DNA from 3 places in the Listeria sp. MAN/IMW/UF555 genome. Region 3 is predicted to be linked to each of the others. Evidence: a T-box and tRNA genes for the amino acid it is inferred to sense, from the RefSeq annotation. Region 3 holds a T-box; the other regions hold tRNA genes.
The links. The T-box of region 3 lies ahead of serS (serine--tRNA ligase). A T-box ahead of a tRNA ligase gene usually reads a tRNA of that ligase, here a tRNA-Ser.
Positions count from the first base shown of each region.

Region 1: it encodes a tRNA-Ser, which carries the amino acid that the T-box ahead of serS (serine--tRNA ligase) is inferred to sense. The anticodon was not compared.
Region 2: it encodes a tRNA-Ser, which carries the amino acid that the T-box ahead of serS (serine--tRNA ligase) is inferred to sense. The anticodon was not compared.

Region 1 is NZ_JBZWZS010000001.1:750,648-758,134, reverse strand. It holds gene AC4PG8_RS03815 (SulP family inorganic anion transporter) at 1-512, shown strand, start outside; gene AC4PG8_RS03810 (Tex family protein) at 580-2,757, shown strand; gene AC4PG8_RS03805 (SprT family protein) at 2,757-3,224, shown strand; tRNA gene AC4PG8_RS03800 (tRNA-Ser) at 3,355-3,442, shown strand; gene AC4PG8_RS03795 (iron chaperone) at 3,556-3,948, shown strand; gene celB (PTS cellobiose transporter subunit IIC) at 4,091-5,377, shown strand; gene AC4PG8_RS03785 (GntR family transcriptional regulator) at 5,458-6,171, shown strand; tRNA gene AC4PG8_RS03780 (tRNA-Glu) at 6,372-6,443, shown strand; tRNA gene AC4PG8_RS03775 (tRNA-Asp) at 6,470-6,542, shown strand; gene AC4PG8_RS03770 (OsmC family protein) at 6,670-7,050, shown strand; gene AC4PG8_RS03765 (DUF4238 domain-containing protein) at 7,430-7,487, shown strand, end outside.
Region 2 is NZ_JBZWZS010000001.1:1,007,369-1,014,855, forward strand. It holds gene AC4PG8_RS05065 (DUF2238 domain-containing protein) at 1-151, opposite strand, end outside; gene AC4PG8_RS05070 (heavy metal translocating P-type ATPase) at 250-2,127, opposite strand; gene AC4PG8_RS05075 (aldo/keto reductase) at 2,393-3,310, opposite strand; gene AC4PG8_RS05080 (DUF3267 domain-containing protein) at 3,375-3,908, opposite strand; tRNA gene AC4PG8_RS05085 (tRNA-Ser) at 3,993-4,082, shown strand; gene AC4PG8_RS05090 (class I SAM-dependent methyltransferase) at 4,146-4,742, opposite strand; gene AC4PG8_RS05095 (Rrf2 family transcriptional regulator) at 4,756-5,172, opposite strand; gene AC4PG8_RS05100 (HAD family hydrolase) at 5,284-5,988, opposite strand; gene AC4PG8_RS05105 (cysteine hydrolase family protein) at 6,081-6,608, opposite strand; gene AC4PG8_RS05110 (hypothetical protein) at 6,642-6,917, opposite strand; gene AC4PG8_RS05115 (DUF6044 family protein) at 7,164-7,487, shown strand, end outside.
Region 3 is NZ_JBZWZS010000003.1:328,060-335,546, forward strand. It holds gene pabB (aminodeoxychorismate synthase component I) at 1-1,321, opposite strand, end outside; gene AC4PG8_RS11350 (anthranilate synthase component II) at 1,318-1,890, opposite strand; gene AC4PG8_RS11355 (pyridoxamine 5'-phosphate oxidase family protein) at 2,021-2,440, shown strand; T-box leader at 2,493-2,714, shown strand; gene serS (serine--tRNA ligase) at 2,775-4,058, shown strand; gene AC4PG8_RS11365 (TfoX/Sxy family protein) at 4,078-4,329, shown strand; gene AC4PG8_RS11370 (ABC transporter ATP-binding protein) at 4,382-6,109, opposite strand; gene AC4PG8_RS11375 (Crp/Fnr family transcriptional regulator) at 6,440-7,129, shown strand; gene fsa (fructose-6-phosphate aldolase) at 7,274-7,487, shown strand, end outside.

The sequences.
Region 1 (7,487 bases), on a different contig from region 3:
CTTTAGTGCTTGTTATTACCTTTTTATTAACGGTTTTTGCAAGTTTAACAGTAGCAGTTGAAGTGGGATTATTGCTTGCGGTCGTGCTATTCGCTAAACAAATGGGCAGCTCGATGCAAATTGAAGGAATTGAACTAGAAGGCGCCGAAATAGCTCCTCATTTACATGATAAAATTAGCATATTTACGATTCGCGGTCCGCTTTTCTTTGGTGCAGCACAAATTTTTCAACAAAATATTATTAAAGCAATCCATGTGAAACCAGAATTTCTTATTTTGCGAATGGGAAAAGTGCCAATTATCGATGCTACGGCAGAAGGTTATTTCCATCAAATTGAAAAAGAATTTTCGAAGCAAGGTGGGCAAATCTTGATTACGGGCCTAACAGACAAAGCGAAAGAAAGTCTGAAAGGTAGCGGACTTTATGACCGAATTGGGGAAGAACACTTCTTTTTACACACAGAAGACGCGGTCCATTACGCGGAAAATGCTTTAAGTGAGCTTAGCAGATAGCTTTTGTCAGTTGAAACGTAATTATGTTACACTTAATAGATAATGAAATAATTGGAGGCTATCAAGTATGGAACAAATGCAAGAAAAAATAATGAAATTAGTCCAAAAATCGCTAACTTATAAACCAGCGCAAATTAATGCCGTAATTAAACTAATGGAAGAAGGCAACACTGTTCCATTTATCGCACGTTACCGTAAAGAAATGACTGGTAGTCTAGATGAAGTTGAAATTCGCGATATTGAAGAAACGTTTGAATACGTTACTAAATTAGAAAATCGTAAAGAAGAAATTATTCGCTTAATAGATGAACAAGGAAAATTAACAGATGAACTAAAAGCTGCAATTATAAAAGCGGAAAAGCATCAAGCATTAGAAGACTTATACCGTCCTTATAAACAAAAGAAACGCACTAAAGCAACCATTGCCAAAGAAAAAGGCTTAGAACCTCTAGCCGATTGGTTAATGAGCTTTCCGGGTGAAGCAAATCCACTTGAAGAAGCTGCCAAATACATCTCTGAAGAAAAAGAAGTGACGTCAGCAGAAGACGCTTTACTAGGCGCGCATGAAATAATTGCCGAACAAATCAGTGATGAACCTACTTTCCGTGAATGGATTCGTAACTTCACTAGAAAATTCGGTATGATTGAATCACGAGCAAAAAACGCTGAAGCAGACGAAAAAGGCGTTTACGAAATGTACTACGAATTTAATGAAATGATTGGAAAGGTTGCTAGTCACCGGATACTTGCTTTTAATCGTGGTGAAAAAGAAGATATTTTACGCGTACAAGTCCAAGTAGACACAACAAAAATCTTCCAATATCTTTTTGAAAAAGTAATCCAAAACCGTAATTCTGCAACACGAACATACGTAGAAGAAGCGATTTTAGATGCCTATAAACGATTTATCGGTCCGGCAATTGAACGTGAAATTCGCGGTGAACTGACTGATAAAGCAGAAGAACAAGCAATCCATATTTTCTCCGAGAACTTGCGCAAACTGCTATTACAACCACCTTTAAAAGGAAAAATCATCCTTGGCGTTGACCCCGCTTTTAGAACAGGTTGTAAATTTTCTGTATTAGATCAAACGGGGAAAGTGCTAGAAATCGGTGTTGTTTATCCGCATACTGCTAAGGCAAGGCGTCCAGAAGCAAAACAAAAGATAGCTGAGATTTTATCCACTTATCAAGTAGAAGTTATCGCGATTGGTAACGGAACAGCTTCTCGTGAAACAGAGCAATTTATCGTAGAAGTTATTCGCGAATCAAAATCAAATGCTTATTATTGTATTGTTAATGAAGCAGGCGCAAGTGTTTATTCTGCAAGTGAAACAGCTCGTGAAGAATTCCCGGATTATCAAGTAGAAGAACGTAGCGCAGTTTCCATCGGACGCCGCTTACAAGATCCATTAGCAGAACTTGTAAAAATTGATCCAAAATCAGTAGGAGTAGGACAATATCAACACGATGTTGCCCAAAAACGCTTAAATGAAACCCTAACTTTTGTCGTTGAAACAGCCGTTAACCAAGTAGGCGTCAACGTAAATACAGCATCTGCTTCACTTTTACAATATGTTGCCGGTTTAAACAAAACAGTTGCAAATAACATTCGTAAATATCGCGAAGAAAACGGTTCTTTCACTTCTCGTAAAGAGTTGAAAAAAGTTCCTCGTCTCGGCGCGAAATCATATGAACAAAGTATCGGTTTCTTACGTATTTTAGAGGGCGAAAATCCTCTTGATAAAACAGCTATTCATCCTGAGAGCTATAAAGCAGCAGAGCAAATTGTAAAAGCAGCTGGTTTTGGCTTGAATGATATTGGTAGCGAGGATTTAAAAGTAGCATTACAAGCTCTTAGTATCCCAGAAGAAGCAGAAAAACTAGGCATTGGTAAAGAAACGATGCGCGACATTATTGATAACTTAATTGCTCCAGGACGCGACCTTCGTGATGAACTACCAGCGCCACTATTAAAACAAGATGTTATTTCGATGGAAGATTTAAAACAAGGAATGGAGTTACAAGGAACTGTTCGTAACGTTGTTGACTTTGGCGCTTTTGTTGATATTGGCGTGAAACAAGACGGACTTGTGCACATTTCAAAACTAAGTAATTCCTTTGTTAAAAACCCGATGGATGTCGTTTCAGTAGGAGACGTTGTAACGGTTTGGGTTGATGAAGTAGACACGAAGAAAAATCGAATTGCTTTAACAATGCGTAATCCAGATGGAAGTGTCAAATAATGAATCAAACAGAATTGCAGCAGCACATGGAAGAAGTGTCGCTGCAATTTTTCCAAAAAGAATTCCGTCACCAAGCTGTTTTTAACACGCGTTTACGAACAACTGGCGGAAGATATTTACTCAAAAGCCACAATATCGAAATGAACCCTAAGTACTTAGAAAACTTTGGCTTAGAGTACTTTTTCGGCATTATGAAACATGAATTATGTCATTATCACCTTCATTTAGAGAAAAAAGGCTATCAACATCGCGACAAGGATTTTCGTGAATTATTAAAAAAAGTAGACGCCCCAAGGTTTTGTGCTGCGATTCCGCGTGAAATTACAATGCATGAATATACATGTAAAAGTTGCGGGAAGTCATTTTTAAGACAACGTAGATTTAATGTAAACCGTTATCGCTGTGGCAGTTGCGGCGGAAGATTAAAGCAAACTGGTTCAAAAAAAGTTTATACAGAATCCCCCTAAAAAGCCTTGCATTTTTGCTTAATTCTGCGTATACTAATGGAAGTCAGATAATTCAACAGTAGCTCCGTTGATAGCGTAATTGGCTGTTAACCGAGTGGGCGCAGGAACAATAATCCTGCCTGTGGAGTTTGGGGAAGTACTCAAGTGGCTGAAGAGGTGCCCCTGCTAAGGGTATAGGTCGCTCACGCGGCGCGAGGGTTCAAATCCCTCCTTCTCCGTAATTAAGAAAGGTTACCTTATAAATGTTAAGGTAACCTTTTTTGCGCGCTAAAATTGGCATTTAAGAAGAGAGTTGCTATAATAAGAAAAACGTTTCAGAAAGGAATGGACTATGGATAATAAACTAGAATTTACAACGATTGATGAATATATTACCCAAGCGCCACCAGAAACAAAAGAAGTGTTGCAAAAAATAAGAGAGACAATTCAAGCTGCTGCCCCAGAAGCAACTGAGAAAATCAGCTATCAAATGCCAACTTTTTATTTTGAAGGAAATCTAGTGCATTTTGCGGTTGCGAAAAATCATTACGGGTTTTATCCAGCGCCTAGTGGCATTTCGGCCTTTGAGAAACAATTAGGAAAGTATAAGTATTCAAAAGGTGCGGTTCAATTTCCTATCAAAGAAGAAGTTCCTTATGAATTAATTAAAGAAATGACACTTTTCCGATTAGCAGAAAATAAACAAAAAGCAGCAGAAAAGCTAGCAAAGAAAAAGAAAAAATAAGTTTGAGGCTTTCATCAATATGATGGAAGCTTTTTTTGTTTGGTCTTTTATTTTAAAAAGACTAGACATTTAAAAATAAATGAGTATAATAATAAATAGAAAACGTTTTCTTGTAGAAAAAAATACGTTTGGGGGAAGAAAAGTGAATAAATTTATGGAGTTGCTTGGGGATAAATTAATGCCTCTTGCTGCAAAGTTAGGGGAGAATCGTTACTTAACGACTTTACGAGATGCTTTTATGTTAGCGTTTCCACTGACAATGTTTGGTTCTATTGCTGTAGTTTTGATGAATCTGCCATTTTGGAGTGATGAAACGAAAGCTACTTTACAACTTTATTTAGGAAATGCCCAAAATGCGACGATGAGTATTATGACGGTTTTTGTCGTTTTTGGTATTGGTTATTCGTTATCGAAGTATTATAAAGTAGAAGCTATATATGGTGGTGCTGTAGCGCTCGCTAGTTTCTTGATTTTAACGCCATTTTTCTTTAATAGTGCCAATGGGGAATTAGTTACTGGAGCACTTTCTTTAGACAGACTTGGTGCAAAAGGTATGTTTATTGGGATGATTACTGGTTTTATTGCGGGAGAATTATATCGTTTCTTCGTGCAACGTGATTGGACGATTAAAATGCCTGATGGGGTGCCTCCAGCAGTTGCTAAATCATTTGCTGCATTAATACCAGCAGTTTTGACATTAAGTATCTTTTTAGTAATTAATATTATTGTTCAATTCTTCTTCAATACCAACTTACATGATGTCGTGTACACGGTTATTCAAAAACCGCTTGTTGGTTTAGGATCGGGAATTATACCAACTCTGATTGCACTTTTCTTTGTCCAAGTATTGTGGTTCTTCGGTTTACATGGTCAAATTATTGTAAACTCGGTAATGGACCCAATTTGGAATACGTTAATGCTTGAAAATCTGGATGCCTATAAAGCTGGGTCTCCGTTACCACATATTATTACAAAACCATTCATGGAAGTATTTACTGTCGGCATGGGTGGATCTGGGATGACACTTGCTGTAGTAATCGCGCTCGCTTTTCTAATGAAGAGCAAACAAAGCAAGGAAATCGGTCGTTTAGCGCTCGGACCTGGTATTTTTAATGTAAACGAACCGGTATTATTCGGGATGCCAATCGTGCTAAATGCAACGATTTTAATTCCGTGGATACTTGCACCTTTAGTTGTCACTACACTTAATTACTTTGTGATGGCTGCTGGAATTGTACCAGCTCCAACTGGGGTATCTGTACCTTGGACAGTGCCAATTATCATCAATGGAATTTTAGCAACAAACTCATGGCTCGGCGGGGCACTTCAAGTGGTGGATTTCTTCATCGTCTTAATCATCTGGTATCCATTCCTTAAACTTGTTGACCGCACGAATATAGCAAGAGAATCCGAAGCAGCTATCAAATAAGTTATGTTTTCCTTTTCGATATGCTATAATTTGATTGGAAATGGCTAGACATTTTTAATTCAAACGAAGGAGCGATCGACTTGGTTAAGTATGAACTGATTGCCGCAGAAATCCGTGAAAAAATAAACAACGGTACTTATCCACCAGAATCCATTCTTCCTGATCAAGTGAGCTTATCTAAAGCGTATGATTGTAGCAGAATGACAATAAAAAAAGCCTTTGACGTACTTGCGCTTGAAGGACTTGTTTACAGACAACGTGGTGCAGGAACTTTTGTTATGAAAAATGCCTTAGCTAATAAACAAGATGCGAGTTTGCGAGATTATGACGGTTTAACAAAAATGATGGGAGACAATCGAATCAGAAGTAAAATTATTGCATTTGATATTGCTTTCCCAGATGAAAAAACGCAAGAACAACTCTTGATTAAAGCAGACCAACCGGTGTATAAATTGATTCGTTTGCGCCTGTTAGATGGTGAGCCGTATGTATTAGAGCATACAACCATGCCAGCAGATTTAGTTCCAGGTTTAACGAGAGAGATTTTGCATCATTCTATTTATGCATACTTACAAGACACATTAGGGCTCGTTTTAAGTGGTGCATTTCGAAAAATTAATGCCGATAAGCCATCTGAATATGACCAAGAATATTTAGCGTGCGGGGAACACGATCCAGTTTTAGAAGTAGAGCAAGTAGTGTATTTAAAAGACGGTAGACCAGTCGAATATTCCCGTTCAAGACATCGCTATGATACGAGAAGTTTCATTATGGTTGATCACCGAGAAAAGTAAAATAAAGTCAGCGTGCCTTTTTATAAGCATAGCTGACTTTGTTTTATACTAGCAAAAATGCATAAAAAACATGAGATAAAAATTTTGTAAATAAAATTAGAAAAAGCCGTTGACAGTCACTGAGATTATGTTATAATAAAAAAGCTGGTGTAAGAGAAATGAATTCAATTGAATATATATTCATTTTTCGTTTTTTATCTGGCCCGTTGGTCAAGCGGTTAAGACACCGCCCTTTCACGGCGGTAACACGGGTTCGAATCCCGTACGGGTCACTTTTTTATTCATTTTCTATACATATGGTTCCGTGGTGTAGGGGTTAACATGCCTGCCTGTCACGCAGGAGATCGCGGGTTCAAATCCCGTCGGGACCGCTCAAAAAGAATCCAAGTTTAAATTGGATTCTTTTTTTCGTATCGGAAATTGGACATGGCTTTTTATTTGAGCTATAATCTTATTATTCATATAAGAATTGTAAGAATTAAATTGGAGGAATTAATCATGGATTTAGTGAAAAATGGGAAAGTATTAGAACTTGTACATCCAAATGGAAACTGGACATTAATTAAAGAAGAAGGTTTTTCTCCAGTTCAAATAACAGTGGCTGCGGTTGCGGCTTGTAGCGGATATGTATATCAAACATTACTTGAGAAAAAACGAATTGAGATAAATGATTTAAGCATTCATACCGATTATGAGCAAGATCAAGAAAGTGCCGTGCATGTTTTAACGAAAATTAACGTTACTTTCACAGTTGATTTAGTGGATAAAAGTAACGAAGCGAAAGCCGAAAAAGCCGTGCATTTAGTGAAAGATGCCTGCCCGGTTGCGAAAAGTTTAGACCCTTCGATTGAAATTAACGAGATTGTTGTTTTTAAATAAAAGATTCAAATACCAAGCCACGTCGCTTGGTATTTTTTTACCTTTAGTTCGGCTTGATTACTTGGAGGAAAGGCTATATACTGAAAGCTGTACAGGTAAAATCTTTTTACTTACAGGGATATTGATTTATCATTGTTACTAGTTCTTCTTTTCGGGAGAGCAGATAAACTACAATTTATTTAGAAAGTACTCTCTTTATGTTTAATAAACTGTTCGAATTTAAGTCACTTACCTAATTGAGTCAATAGAATTTTCTTCATCAGATTATAATAATTTTTTGATTAGCGGTAATCATGAGAAAACAATAATGATGCTAAAAAAATAAAAAATGATAAATGTGTTTGGTTAAGACTATTTATAAATGTTAGAAGGTGCAAAAATGCAAGTAACAAAAAAACAACATTATATTCCGCAAGGTATATTGAAACATTTTTCTG
Region 2 (7,487 bases), on a different contig from region 3:
AGATATAATCCCCTCGTAATGTCACATGCGGTCCAGTTGCTGGTTGCTTTATTGGTGCGTTAAAAATTTCATAGATAGTAAAAACGACTGAAATTCCCATTGATGCGAAAACAAACAGCGCTATCCATTGTGTCCAGTTAATCTTTCTCATGCACTCATCTCCAATCTATCATGCAATACCCCTTTTTTTCTAAAAAGAAACTGCTCATCTATCTTAGACTAGAGATAGACGGGCAGTCAAATGAATCACTATTTCCGGTTGGACTTAAGTAGTCTAAGTCCGTTTAAAATAACTAAAATCGTGCTTCCTTCATGTCCCACAACCCCGAACGGTAGATTGATTACTTGAAAAACGTTCGCTGTTATTAAGAGCAGAATCACAGCAATGGCAAAACAAATATTTTGCCAACTAATCCAGTGAAGTCGTTCTGATAACGTGTAGGCATACGGGATTTTTTCTAAGTCATTTTTCATTAAAACAACATCTGCTGTTTCCATTGCAATATCCGTTCCCTCGCCCATCGCAATGCCAACAGCCGCATGGGCAAGTGCTGGAGCATCATTAATCCCGTCACCAACCATTGCCACGCTTCCATAAGTCACCGATAGTTCTTTTAAAACATCTACTTTTTTCTCAGGCAAACATCCAGAAACAACCCTATCCATACCAAGTTCAGCTTGGATTGCAGCGCCAGTTTGTGCATTATCTCCTGTCACCATAATTGTTTTAATACCTTTTGCTTTTAGAGCTTGAATGGTCCGAATCGCCTCAGGTCGGCAAGTGTCTTTGAGCGCAAACATCGCAACGATTTCGCCCGCTTTAGCGACATATACAATCGTTTTCCCTTCGCTAGCAAGCCGTTCAAACGCGCCATTTGAAAACTTGGCAGCATTTTCCGCCCCAACGTAACCGGCTTTACCAACTTGCCATGTTTCGCCTTTGTAACTAGTTTGCACTCCCCAACCTGGCACATCCGTTACTTCTATTTCTGTTAATTTGTCCGTTACTTCGATATCTAATGCTTTGGTGATTGCTGCGGCTAATGGGTGCAAAGACTGCCGCTCCATTGCTGCCGCCACATTTATTACTTGCTGTTTATCGATGTGTTCTTTAAATATTTGGTCTGTTAGTTCAGGTGTTCCGTTTGTCAAAGTTCCCGTTTTATCAAATGCAATTGCTTTTACACCGCGCAAATTTTCCAAGTGTACGCCGCCTTTGAATAAAATCCCGTGACGTGCTCCATTAGAAATAGCTGCTAAAGTCGCTGGAGTCACCGAAGCAACTAGCGCACAAGGAGAAGCTACAGTAAGTAAAACCATTGCGCGATAAAAAGTTTCATTCCAAGACCAACCGAGCGCAAAATGAGGTAAAAACATCATCACTAAAACAAATAATAATACTGCTTTAACATACGCATCCTCAAATCGCTCAATAAAACGAGCGGTTTTTGAAGGTTCACTTTGGGCGGTTTCTACTAAACGAATAATCTTGCTAAAAATCGTATTATCAAAAGTTTGCGTTACTTTAATGGTGATAGCACTGCTGACATTAACTGTCCCACCAAATACTTCAGCATCAACAGTTTTCTCAACTGGAACCGATTCACCATTGATTGCTGCTTCATTCAAAGTTGTTGAACCACGAACAATCACACCATCAATTGGAACACTTTCCCCAGGTCGAACGAGTACTCTATCATCTAATTGCAAATCTTTTGCAGCCACTTCTTCAACATCACCATTTGGAAGAAAACGAAAAGCTCGTTCCGGTTGAAAAGCCATTAATTTCGTGATTTCGCGCTTACTTTTATTCGTCGTATACGTTTCTAATGCCCCACTAACTGAGAAAATAAAAATAAGTATGGCGCCTTCAAACCAATAACCAATAATTGAAGCCCCTGTAGCCGCTAATATCATTAAAAGCTCTACATTAAGTTTTTTCGTTTTAATCGTCGCCGCTATCCCTTCCTTAGCTTGTTCAAATCCGCCAATAACAAAGGCACTCAAGAAAATCACCGCTGTCCAAAAATCACCGACATCATTCCCGATTAGACTACCGACAACAATTAAAACCCCACTAATACCAGTCGTTACAAACTGCCAATTCCGCTCCATCCAGTCTTTCATAATGCTCATCCTCTCCAAATGATAATGATTCCCATTACCCTAAAAAACACAAAAATCTGCTTTCGCAACTGCGAAAAACAGACTAAACAATAATTATTATAATTAATTTTTAAAGGAAACACCCTTAACTCACTTGTTATTATAGCACTTTTTAAAAATCATATCAAACTAATTGATAAAATTTATTTCTAATTGAGAATGAATTTCACTATCATTATTACACATAAAAAAACACTTGAGCAAAAAGCCCAAGTGCATGTTTACATTAAGGTAATTGGTTTCCAGCCGCACAGTAAATTTCATACCATTCTTCGCGACTAAGTGTTACGTCAGAAGCTTTTGCAATATCAGCGATTCTTCCTGGGTTCATTGTACCAACCACTGTTTGGAAGCTTGCTGGGTGACGCTGTATCCACGCAACCGCAATTGCCGAATTAGTCACACCTTTGTATGCAGCAATTTTATCGATTGTTTTGTTTAATTCAGGGAATTTATCGTTATCTAAGAAAACTCCTTCAAAGAAACCATATTGGAACGGAGACCAAGCTTGGATAGTCATATTATTTAAACGACTATATTCCAAAATCCCGCCATCGCGATCAAGAGAAGGATCAATCGTCATATTTACGTTAAAACCAGTATCAATCATTCCTGTATGCATAATACTAAATTGTAGTTGATTGGCAATTAATTCTTGGTCCACGTATTTTTTTAGTAGTTCGATTTGACCTGGGTTTTGATTACTTACGCCGAAATGACGAACTTTCCCGCTTTTTTCAAGCTCAGTGAACGCCGCTGCTACCTCTTCTGGTTCAAAAAGTGTATCCGGACGATGAAGTAATAGTGTATCTAAATAATCTGTTTTCAGGCGTTTCAAGCTACCTTCCACAGAAGAAATAATGTGCTCTTTTGAAAAATCAAAGAATCCTTGACGAATTCCGCATTTTGATTGAAGAATCATTTTTTCACGAACTGTTGCATTCATATCAATTGCATCAGCAAAGACTTCCTCTGATTTACCGCCGCCATAAATATCCGCGTGATCAAAAAAATCAATACCGTTTTCAAGTGCTGTATTAATTACTTTGTTCGCCTCTTCTTTACTAAGATCCGCCATTCTCATACATCCTAGCGAAATTTCTGAAGCTGTTAAATCGCTATTACCAATTGTTATTCGTTTCAAAATCAAGCACCTCTTTCTAAAAGTATATCCTTATTTTAACACTTTGTTGAAATCGTTACCAAACTTAACCTTCTGAATAAAAACTAATTCCCTTATCCGTATCCTCCACAACGATCCCGGCTGGTTGATTAATCAAAAGAATGCAGTAATAAAAATCACCGACGCAGCCTGATGTATGTAGGGCAAAAATTAAATATAGAACAGCTTCATTTACTCCAAGAAAGCGCAGAAAAATGAACAATCCCGTAAGAACGATAAATGGCGCAATCGAAATAATAAAGAATTGCGCTCTCGAATAAAATGCTCCGGGGCTTCCAGCATAAGCCATCCCGTTTTTAACGCCAAATCTCACTTTTGCTTCTGGGCGAAAAGCTTTGAAGAAAATCCCGTGTACGGCTTCGTGAATAACAATTGCTACTGCATAGCCACCAAACATCCAAATAATCCCCATAAAACCATTCGTAATTGCAAAACCGCCTGAAAAAACAATCCCTAAAACAGTTAATACAAGCACAATAACAATCGCAACAATATTCAAATTCATAACCAATTTTTTATTTTCTAGTAAATTTATTTCTTGAACCAATCTTCTTTCCATTTAGCACGCTCCTTTTATAAAAAACACTGGTATTTTTGTTAATATTATTATACAATACTTCTTGTCGGCATTCTATGTCACAGTGGAGAAATACCCAAGTCCGGCTGAAGGGGACAGACTCGAAATCTGTTAGGCGGTGTATGCCGCGCCGGGGTTCGAATCCCCGTTTCTCCGTAAATATAAAAAGGTTCACGCTTAAAAATAGCTTATATTGCTATTTCAGGCGTGAACTTTTTATTATTCTTTTTTCTCCGCAATACTCACATACATTCCCTCATCAAGCTCCCAGTTCTGCACTACTTCAAATCCAAATCCCGCAAGCTCTTCCTTCAATTTCTCAGCTGAAATTTGAATTTCCATTGGGGGACCTTTCAAATCCGTTCCTTGTGTATCGAATTCTATGGTAGCAAAGTAGCCACCAGATTTCACGACTCTACTTACTTCACGCAAAACATCCAGAAGTGAACCCGCTTCATGTAACACGAGCGATGCCAGCACAACATCCACCGAACTAGCTTCAAGCGGAATATCATCCATGCTTGCTTCTAATGTTTTTATATTGGTTAATTCAGCTTTTTTCGCTTTCGCCTCAATTAATTCCAACATTTTCGTATCTAAATCTAATGCAAAAACGGTATTTTCAACCTTTTTCGCTGCCGGAATCGTTAAAAATCCTGTTCCCGCTCCTAAATCTAAAATGCTCGCTGTTTTTTCCATTGGGACCCTCTGTAAAAATTCCTCTGGCGATAAAACTTCGCTCCGTTCAGGTCGATCCAAATAATCTACTTTCCTCTTAAAACCAGCTTCCCCGTGGTGATTGTGGTGATGATTCATTTTCAGCACTCCTTTAATGTTGATGTTTTTCAATTTCTACGACAATACTACCTACAGTCTGCTTGCTTAAATAGTCTTCCATTTGTTGCTCTGCCTTATTCATTACTTCGCCGATTAAGCAGTGCGGCTGACTTTCACTATGATTTTTAGGATCACAGTGAAAAAAAGCACCTTTTCCTTCAATCGCTTGAATAACATCTAAAAAACTAATACTGCTTGCAGGTTCGGCTAATTTATAACCGCCGTTTACACCTGTTACTGACTCAACGAAACCAGCTTTCACAAGCATTGTTAACACTTTAGAAAGATACGTTGGCGAAACATTTTGCTTGGTTGCAAGTTCTTTCACTCCTACAGATTTTTCCGGAGATAAATTCGCTAAATAAACCATCGTATGTAGCGCATAATTGGTTGCTTTTGAAAATTTCATACTTTCACCTTCTTAATTAAAGACTTAACGACTCTATAATATCCTTATTAAACAAATTTGTCAATCTACAACAAAAAAACCTTCTCCTAATAAAGGAAAAGATTTTAGTATTTATAATAAATCTCGCAACAAAGCAGCTAGTTCTTGTTCATTTTTAATACAATAATCTGGCTGGTAAGTGGCATTGTTAGGTTGTATGTGTTGTCGTCTGTTTAGCCAAATTGATTTCCAGCCGGCACTTTTTGAACCAATTACATCATTTTCGAAAGAATCGCCAATATAATAGGTTTCCGCGCTCTTAATACCGATTTGTTCCTCTACTAGCTTAAATATTTTCTTGTCTGGTTTTTCGATACCTACTCCGCCAGAAATAAAAGTATGCTCGGCTGGAATCCAGTCGTTTATTTGTAAATCATTTATTTTATGTTGTTGATGGTCTTTTGGCCCGTTTGTAATAATTCCCATCGTTATATTTTTCTTTTTAGCCCAAGTGAGAATTTCTTTAATTCCGGGTGAAAGTTCGATTTTGCGTTGGTTTTGTTCATAAGCGTGTTGAAATGCTTCTGCTTCTTTTTTTGTAATTTGGTAATCAAAATTGTTCAATGCCTGCGTAATCCGATAAACGTGCATTTCTGCTTTTGGCATTTCTCCTCGAACAACCTTATGATACACTTCATCACTATAAAATCGGCTTTTAATATATAAATTTTCGATTTTCAGGCGGTCTGATTTCCCAAAAATGGTTTTAAAGGCCTCTTCAAATGGTTTTAGTTGGTCATAAACTGTGTCATCAATATCAAAAATTAAATTAATCATGGTTTCCTCCTGCAAAATTCGCTTCTTTTACTCTACCATTAAATCGAAAAAGTAGGAAGAGCCTAGGCAAAGTGCTTAGACTCTTCGGTTAATTAACTATCTTCCATTTCTTTAATCGTTTCTTCCATAGAAATGCAGGTCGCGTAACGGCCAGGCCACATCCATTCATTATAGTACTTATAACTATTCTCACCAGACATAAAGTGGTTATCTTCCGTCGAATTAGCATGGGCGGGAACGATCATCTGGAAACCATGTTCAAAACCACATTTCACCGTGGCGTCAATGCAAAAATCGGTTTGCAACCCGGCTACTACAATTTTTTTCGTTCCTTTTCCTTTTAAGTATTCAAGTAAGCCTGTTCCTTTAAAAGCGCTATTTACTGTTTTATCAAAGATTTTTTCGTCTTTATTTGGTTGGAATTTTTCGTAAATCTCAAATCCTGCTTTGCCTTTGGTGAGATCTGTTTCAGGTCCTTCATCATGTCGAACATATATTACTTCGATATTATTCTTTCTGGCAGCAGCTATCAAACGCTCTATGTTTGAAACAAGTGAATCAAAATTATAAAGCTCACTTGTCATAATTGCTTTTTGCGTGTCAATAATTAGTAGTATCAATATTTCTCACTCCTTTAGAATTCACTTATACTATCATCCTGCTGTTGGCGCCACATATGCTTTCCAGCCGCCAATCATTTCGTCTTTTTCTGATTTGCTTAGTAGTTGCATACCGATTACTTGGTTGATATTCACTGCCAATCCTCGACTAAAGCGATTCACTCGGGAAGCTGATATGCAATTAATATATACATCTGCCAAACGAATCAATTCTCCTTTAGTTTCTACAATCCCAACAATGTATCCAATAGCTGTCACAAGTAAAACTGGCTCTCCGACTTCGATTGCTTGTAATAGTTCTTCTTTCATCATGAAGCCCCCCTATTTCATTTCTATCTGTATACCCGATTTTGATTTGTTCAAAAGAAAAGCCGACCCAAGATTACTTGGATTAACTTCCCTCTTTATTGAACGCTTTTTTACTAAGGCATATGTTTTTAAACTGTATTTCCAATCACCTACCCCTTTTTAATGAACAAATGTAGTTTCCTTTGGTATAATTGAAACTAGTTTTCTCGGGTACATATATATTAGAGATAATGAAGGAGGAGAACTATGTGGAAGAAGCATAAGTGGCTAATTGTTGCAGTACTCTTATTGGTAATTTATGTCGCTCCATTGTTTATTCTTGGCGGGAATAGTCACGTGAGGATACATGATAATTTAGATTCCAATGTGACATGGTACAAAATGGTTTTGGATAGCGGGGATTATACAGCAAAAGTTGGGACAGCAAATATTGATCAGATAATGGATGATAGTGTCCCCAGAGATTCATTTGATTCAGAATTTGTTGGAATTGATTGGCTTTATATGATTTTCAGTACACCTATTGCGTTTGCGGTGAGCCAGTTGATTACACGTGTATTTGCATTTTTA
Region 3 (7,487 bases):
TTAGTTCTAAAAGGTGCGTGCCATTTGGATGGAGTAAAAATCTTAATTTATATGTTCCAGCTGGATTGTTTCGCGCTGTTTCCCGCCATAGTTCCACAATTTTTTCACCATTAAAAGGAAAACCGAAAAAATTTGCGCTTGTTTGAAGCCGTTTTAGATGAAAGTCTATCCGGGAAAGCGCTCCGTTTTCAAGGCGTAAACATTCAATTAAAGAAAACTTGGTTGCTTTTTCTAAAATGGCTGATTTTGCATGAATCTCGGAAAATTCACTTTCGGCATCAGAATCCCAAACAATACCGCCACCAACACCATAAGTTGCTTTATTATCTGCAATGGAAATCGTTCGGATTGGCACATTAAAAATCGCATTTCCATTAGGTTCTAGGAATCCAATCGCGCCGCAGTATACGCCTCGAGGTGAATCTTCTAGCTCTGAAATAATTTCCATTGTCCGGGCTTTTGGGGCGCCAGTTATTGAACCACAAGGGAAAAGCGCCTCGAAAACTGCGGTTAAACTAGTATCCGGAGATGTTTCTGCGGTAACAGTAGACGTCATTTGCCACACTGTTGGGTAAGGTTCTAAAGTCATTAATTTAGGCACTTTTACGCTACCGGGCACTGCAATCATCCCAAGGTCATTTCGTAGTAAATCAACAATCATCACATTTTCGGCACGATTTTTAGGATCATTTTTTAACCAATCATGTGCTTCTAAGTCAGCTTGTTCCGTACTTCCGCGGCGAATGGTGCCTTTCATTGGACGTGTCGTCAAGATGTTTTCCTTCCATTTAAAAAATAGCTCGGGTGAAGCTGAGATAATTTGAAATTCATCCGTTTCAAGTAGCGCTGTATAGTTTGCTTTTCCAACTTGTTGCAGCGATTCAAAAGTGGCTTGGGCAGAAAACTCACTTGGTACATCACTTTGAAGCCGAACAGTGTAGTTGATTTGGTACGTGTTTCCAGCAGCAATTTCCGCTTTAATCTGTGCTATTTTTTCCGCATAATTCGGGTAATCCGTATCCATTTTAAAAGAAAGTGGTGCAGTGTCTGAGTTTTCGGTAGGTGCAGTCGTGAAGTTATCGTATACACCAAACCAGATAAGTGGCATGTTCTCGGCAGGTTGTTTGGTTTTTAAATTGCTACGAAAAGCAGGAGCGGCCTCATAACTAACAAAACCAGCAACGTATTTTCCTGATTTTTGGGCTTCTTCGGCCGCTTTCATTATAGGAAGTACTTCCGATAAATCGCGTGCCACCAGTTCGCGAATTGGCTTTTCAAAAATCTTTACCGAACCTTCAAAATCAAAACGTAATAAACTCATTTGGCAGCTCTCCCCAGTCGTACAAAGTTTTCTAAAATTGCGTGTCCGTTTTCAGATAGGATTGCTTCAGGATGAAATTGGACACTGTAAATCGCTTTTGTTAGATGCTCTAACCCCATTAAAACTCCATCATCTGTTACAGCGGTCACTTTCAAATCAGCTGGCACAGTATTTGGGTCAATGACTAAAGAATGGTAGCGGGCAACTGAGAATCTCGAAACAAGTCCGGCAAATAATCCTTCACCGTGATGCGAGATAATACTAGTTTTTCCGTGAACAGGAAGGTCCGCCTGAACCACTTTTGCCCCGAAAAAATGACCAATCATTTGATGGCCAAGGCAAATTCCGAGAATGGGAACGTGAATTTTGTCTAGTAGAGCTAAACTTTCTGGAAAATCATCTGGAGAACCAGGTCCGGGTGAAAGAATAACCATTTCAGGCGCTAATTGGTCGAATGCTTGAAGCGAAAAATCTCTAGCAGAAACTACCCGCACATCTTCCTTAAGCTCTAAAAAATATTGGAATAAATTATATGTAAATGAGTCATTATGATCGATTAATAAAATCACTTCAAATCCCCCTAGTCAAAACGGTTATACTCTTTTATAGCAAATAGCTACGGAGATAACAAGCCTGAAATGTTTGAAGCCTGAAAACAAGTGGAAATGTACACTAAATAACCAAAGGAAGGTGTTTTAGATGGAAAATGAACTAGAAGATAAAATTCTCGCCATTTTAGAACAACATCAAGTTGGGGTATTAACCTCTGTACAAGGCGATTTTCCGCACGCTAGATATATGACGTTTCTTCATGATGGCTTAACACTTTATACACCATCTGGAAAAGAACTACCGAAAACAGAGGAAGTCCGTAGAAACCCGCACGTATGCGTTTTAATTGGCTATGATAGCCCCGGATCTGCGTTTTTAGAAATTAATGGTTTAGCATCACTGGAAGAAGATGAATCTATCAAAGAACGCATCTGGGAAAATATCTCTAAAGACTGGTTTCAAGGCGAAGATTCACCATCCTTTGTCGTTATAAAAATTGTTCCGGAACAAATTAGAATACTGAATTCTGATGATGACGGTCCAGACACGCTCGATTTAATTGGTTAAAGATTTGCTTGTAATTTAAGCAGATATGCGATAGAATAACTTTAAATTAATACGAAAAGCGAAGACAAGAAGTAGTAATAAGGTAGAATTTCTAAAGAGAGCCAGTGGTTGGTGCGAACTGGTGAAGTTTCCTTATGAATCCATCTTGGAGTGAGTGGTGGAAAGCATAGTTTTGCGAGTAAATCATTCCGGCTGGGTCCGTTAAACCTAAATGAAGCTGGGGATTTTTTTAGTCCCAATAAGGGTGGCAACGCGGTTAACTCTCGTCCCTTTCCTGTTAATTCGGGAAAGTACGGGAGTTTTTTATATGGAAAAAAATAAAGGAGGAGTTAGCATGTTAGATGTTAAGTTGTTACGTAATAATTTTGAAGAAGTAAAGCAGAAGTTGCAAAATCGTGGGGAAGACTTAGGTGAATTTGAGAAATTTGGCGAGTTAGACAAACGTCGTCGTACTCTGATTGTGGAAACAGAAGCGCTAAAAAGCCAGCGTAATGAAGTATCTCAAGAAATCGCTAAATTAAAACGCGAAAAACAAGATGCTGATGCTAAAATTGAAGAAATGCGTGTCGTTGGTGACCGTATTAAAACATTAGACATCGAATTAAGAGAAATTGACGAGAAGTTAGATACGATTTTAATGTCGATTCCAAATATTCCGCATGAGTCTACTCCGGTCGGTGAATCGGAAGACGATAACGTAGAAATCCGCAAATGGGGTGAAGTTCGCGAATTTGATTTTGAACCAAAAGCTCATTGGGATTTAGGAACTGACCTAGACATTCTTGATTTCGAAAATGCTGCAAAAGTAACTGGCAGCCGCTTCGTTTTTTATAAAAAATTAGGTGCAAGACTGGAACGAGCGCTAATTAACTTTATGATGGACTTGCATTCGAATGAACACGGCTATGAAGAAATGCTTCCACCGTACATGGTAAACCGCGCGAGCATGACAGGTACTGGACAATTGCCGAAGTTTGAAGAAGATGCTTTCCTAATAGAAGCAGAAGACTATTTCCTTATTCCAACAGCGGAAGTACCAGTAACAAATTACCACCGCGAAGATATTTTAAAAGCAGAAGATTTACCAAGAAAATATACAGCATTTAGCGCATGTTTCCGTTCTGAAGCGGGATCTGCGGGTCGTGATACGCGTGGCTTAATTCGCCAACATCAATTTAACAAAGTGGAATTAGTTCAATTTGTTAAACCGGAAGATTCCTACGCGGCGCTTGAAAAATTAACTGGAAACGCAGAAGAAGTATTACGTCGCCTAGAATTACCATATCGCGTACTAAGCATGTGTACTGCTGACTTAGGCTTCACTGCTGCTAAAAAATATGATTTAGAAGTATGGATTCCAAGCTATGATTCTTACCGTGAGATTTCTTCTTGCAGTAACTTTGAAAGCTTCCAAGCAAGACGGGCCAATATTCGTTTCCGCCGTGAACCAGGAAGCAAACCAGAATACGTGCACACATTAAATGGTTCCGGGTTAGCGCTAGGTCGTACAGTCGCTGCTATTTTGGAAAATTACCAAGAGGAAGATGGCTCTGTACGCATTCCGAAAGTACTACAAGGTTATATGGGCGGTATCGAAAAAATCGAATTACCAAAATAAAAAGGAAGAAGGAACTGTAATGGCGAACCTTAGCGAATTACCAAACATTGGCAAAGTACTGGAGCAAGACTTAATAAAAGCTGGGATAAAAACTCCAGCTGAGCTAAAAAATGTTGGAAGCAAAGAAGCCTTTTTACGTATTTGGGAAAATGATTCAAGTGTTTGTTTAAGTGAACTATGTGCGCTTGAAGGAGCCGTACAAGGCATCAGGTGGCATGATTTAGACGAAGCAAAGAAATTTGAACTCAAAAAGTTTCATCAATCCTTATAAAAAAACGACGATGCATATTCGCATCGTCGTTTTTTTATTTCCCGGGAAATAGTTATTTTAATTGTTGTTCCGCAAAAGAGGCGTAGAGCGGATGAGAAGCCACTAATTCGCTATGTGTGCCCCGACCAGTTATTTCCCCGTGTTCAATAAAGAGAATTTGATCGGCATTAACAATAGTGGAAAGGCGGTGAGCGATAACAAAAGTAGTGCGCCCCTCCATCAAGTTCGCTAAAGCTTGTTGAACTATTTGTTCGGATTGGCTATCTAAGCTTGCTGTTGCTTCGTCTAACATGAGAATATTCGGGTTGCGTAAGAAAGCTCGTGCAATTGCAATTCGCTGTCTTTGGCCTCCAGAGAGCTTCACTCCACGTTCGCCGACTTCGGTTGCCATTTTGTCAGGAAGTTCAGAAATAAAGCCGTCTGCATAAGCCAGTTTTGCTACATTCCAAAGCTCTTCTTCGTTAATTTCTCGATCCAGTCCGTAACAAAGATTGTCGCGAATGGTGCCTGAAAGCATAGCACTTTCCTGTGAAACGTAACCAATTTGTGAGCGCCATGAGTTAATAGAAATCTCAGAAAGAGGAATATCACCCACTAAAATTTCTCCCGTTTTCGGTTGATAGAAACGCTCTAAAATCGCAAACAAGGTAGATTTACCGCCACCACTTGGACCAGCGAATGCGATAACTTCCCCTGGTTTTGTATCAAAAGAAACATCTTTTAAAATCGGTTCACCTTCATTGTAAGAGAAGGAAATATCCGTGGCGCGAATCGTTTTTCCGCTCACATCCACTTTTTTACCAGCATCGAAATCTTCTTCTGCTTCATTTAAAATATCTGCAATGCGTTCTGTCGCTCCCTTTGCTTTTTGAAGTTGCGCGAAGAACGTAGCAAAAGAGGTTACTGGGACGATAATTTGGAATAGATATAGCAAGAATGCGATTAATGTACCAGTAGTCATAGTTCCAGCTGAAACACGAATTCCGCCGTAACCGATGATACCAACAATAACTCCCATTACAACAAAGAAAATTAAAGGTCCAAGTACAGCAACAACTTTCGCCTCACGAATACCGAATCCGAATAGACGATTGATTCCTTTATGACCAGCTTCCGTTTCACGTGTTTCCGCGTTAGATGCCTTTACGAGCCTCGCTTCAGAAAGGGTTTGACTAATAGAACCAGTGAAGTCCGCTGTTTCATTTTGAAGACCTTTAGAGATTTTAAACATTTTCTGACCAAGCGGCGCAACGACTAGCGCTGTAATCGGAACAGCTATTAAGATAATTAGTGTCATTTTCCAGTCCATAAAGAATAGGATAATAATCGCACCAACCACAGAAATAATCCCTGTTACAAATTGCGGTAAATGATCTGCAATTAGTTCCTTGACTACGACTGTATCGTTCACCATGCGGCTCACCATTTCACCCGTTTTTGTATTATCAAAATAGGAAACTGGCAAGTGCACGATTTTTCGCCATAAACGTTCGCGGATGGTAGCTACAACTTTCTGCCCCATATAGTTAAGCAAGAAAATCGAGAAACCGTTTGTTATAGCTTGCAAAATAAATGCAAGAACAATCAAAGCCACCATTTTTACATCTAACGAAGCTATCGAAAAGCCATCAATTAAGTTTTTTGTAAAAAGTGGGACTACAAGGCCAGCAACAGTAGTTACGACACTGGCGATTAAAGCGCAGAATATTATCCAATTTGCAGGTTTTGCACTAATAATTAACTGGAAAAAATTCCGCCAACTATATTTTTTCTGATCCATTTATTTCACCCTTCCTAATTTTCCCATCCATATAATGCTTACTTTTTAAGTATAATCAATTTACCAAATAATAAACCAGTCTAAAGTGGTAGTTATGGAATTATTTTCTCGATTTGAATATTTAAAGAAAAGTAACAAAAAATTCGAATTTATGTCAAAAGCTCACATTTATAAGTGATAAAAATTAAGAATTATAATAAACAATGTAATATAGTTATCTTAAATTGAGTTTTCAGCATTTTTTGAAAGCCTATGAATGAGATTTCCAATATAGTGTTTATGATATAATTACGAGTAGTTTTTTCAATATTATATAGCAAAGGAGAGAGTATGCTATTCTTAAAAGAGCTTGAATCCAATCTAACGGTTAGCAAATTAATGGAGCTGTGCTTTGAACATCCAAATTACAAAGACTACTGCTCGGTTATCAGCACGAAGAAGGGTGAGGTTCTAGAAAGTTTAAGTCCGACTGGGACAAAAGTATATTTTGTTCTAAGTGGCATATACGGGATGATTGTAGAAAAAGATGCAGAATTGGAAGAAGAAAACTGTAAAGAATGCATTGTTCGTTTCTTGCAAAAAGGAGATAGTTTTGGACTTTACCATTTGTTTTATGATGAATGGAGCCCGCATGTTTCGATGCAAAGTCTAGGTCATGGAGAGGTTATGGAAGTAGATAGTAATTTCTTGTTTTCCGTGTTTGATAAGGAAGATGAGAACAACTTTTTCATGATTAAAGTAATGGCAGAAGAACTACGGGAAGCACATACTTTTGCAAAACTAAGCTTTTTAAAGAAAGAAGAACGAATTCGCAAAGCCATTCTAAAATGCGCTCAAACTCTAGGAACGTTTTCTGATAACGGGATATTGCTACCAAAAGAAGTCACGCAAGAAGTTCTTGCAAGATACACCAATACATCACGTGAATATGTGGCTCACACAGTCATGCATTTAATTAAAGAGGATATAATTAGAAATAGACCTAAACCTCTACTAGTGATGGACAAAACTCGTTTATAACTTTGTTTCACGTGAAACTTTTTTAGAATGCTTCAGTTGCATTCTTTTTTTTGTGGAAAAAAGCACTTCGAAAGCATTATTTTATCTTTTGCGTTATAATGGCTCTGTAATTGAAAGCGCTTGATAGAAAAGGAGGATGTTTCAATGAGATTTTTTATCGATACAGCGAACGTAGAAGAGATTAAAAAGGCGAATAGAATGGGGTTTATTGCTGGTGTTACAACGAACCCATCACTAGTTGCCAAAGAAGGCCGCGATTTTAATGAGGTTATTCAAGAAATTACATCCATTGTTGACGGACCGATTAGCGGCGAAGTAGTAAGTTTGAAAGCGGAAGAGATGATTGAGGAAGGCCGAG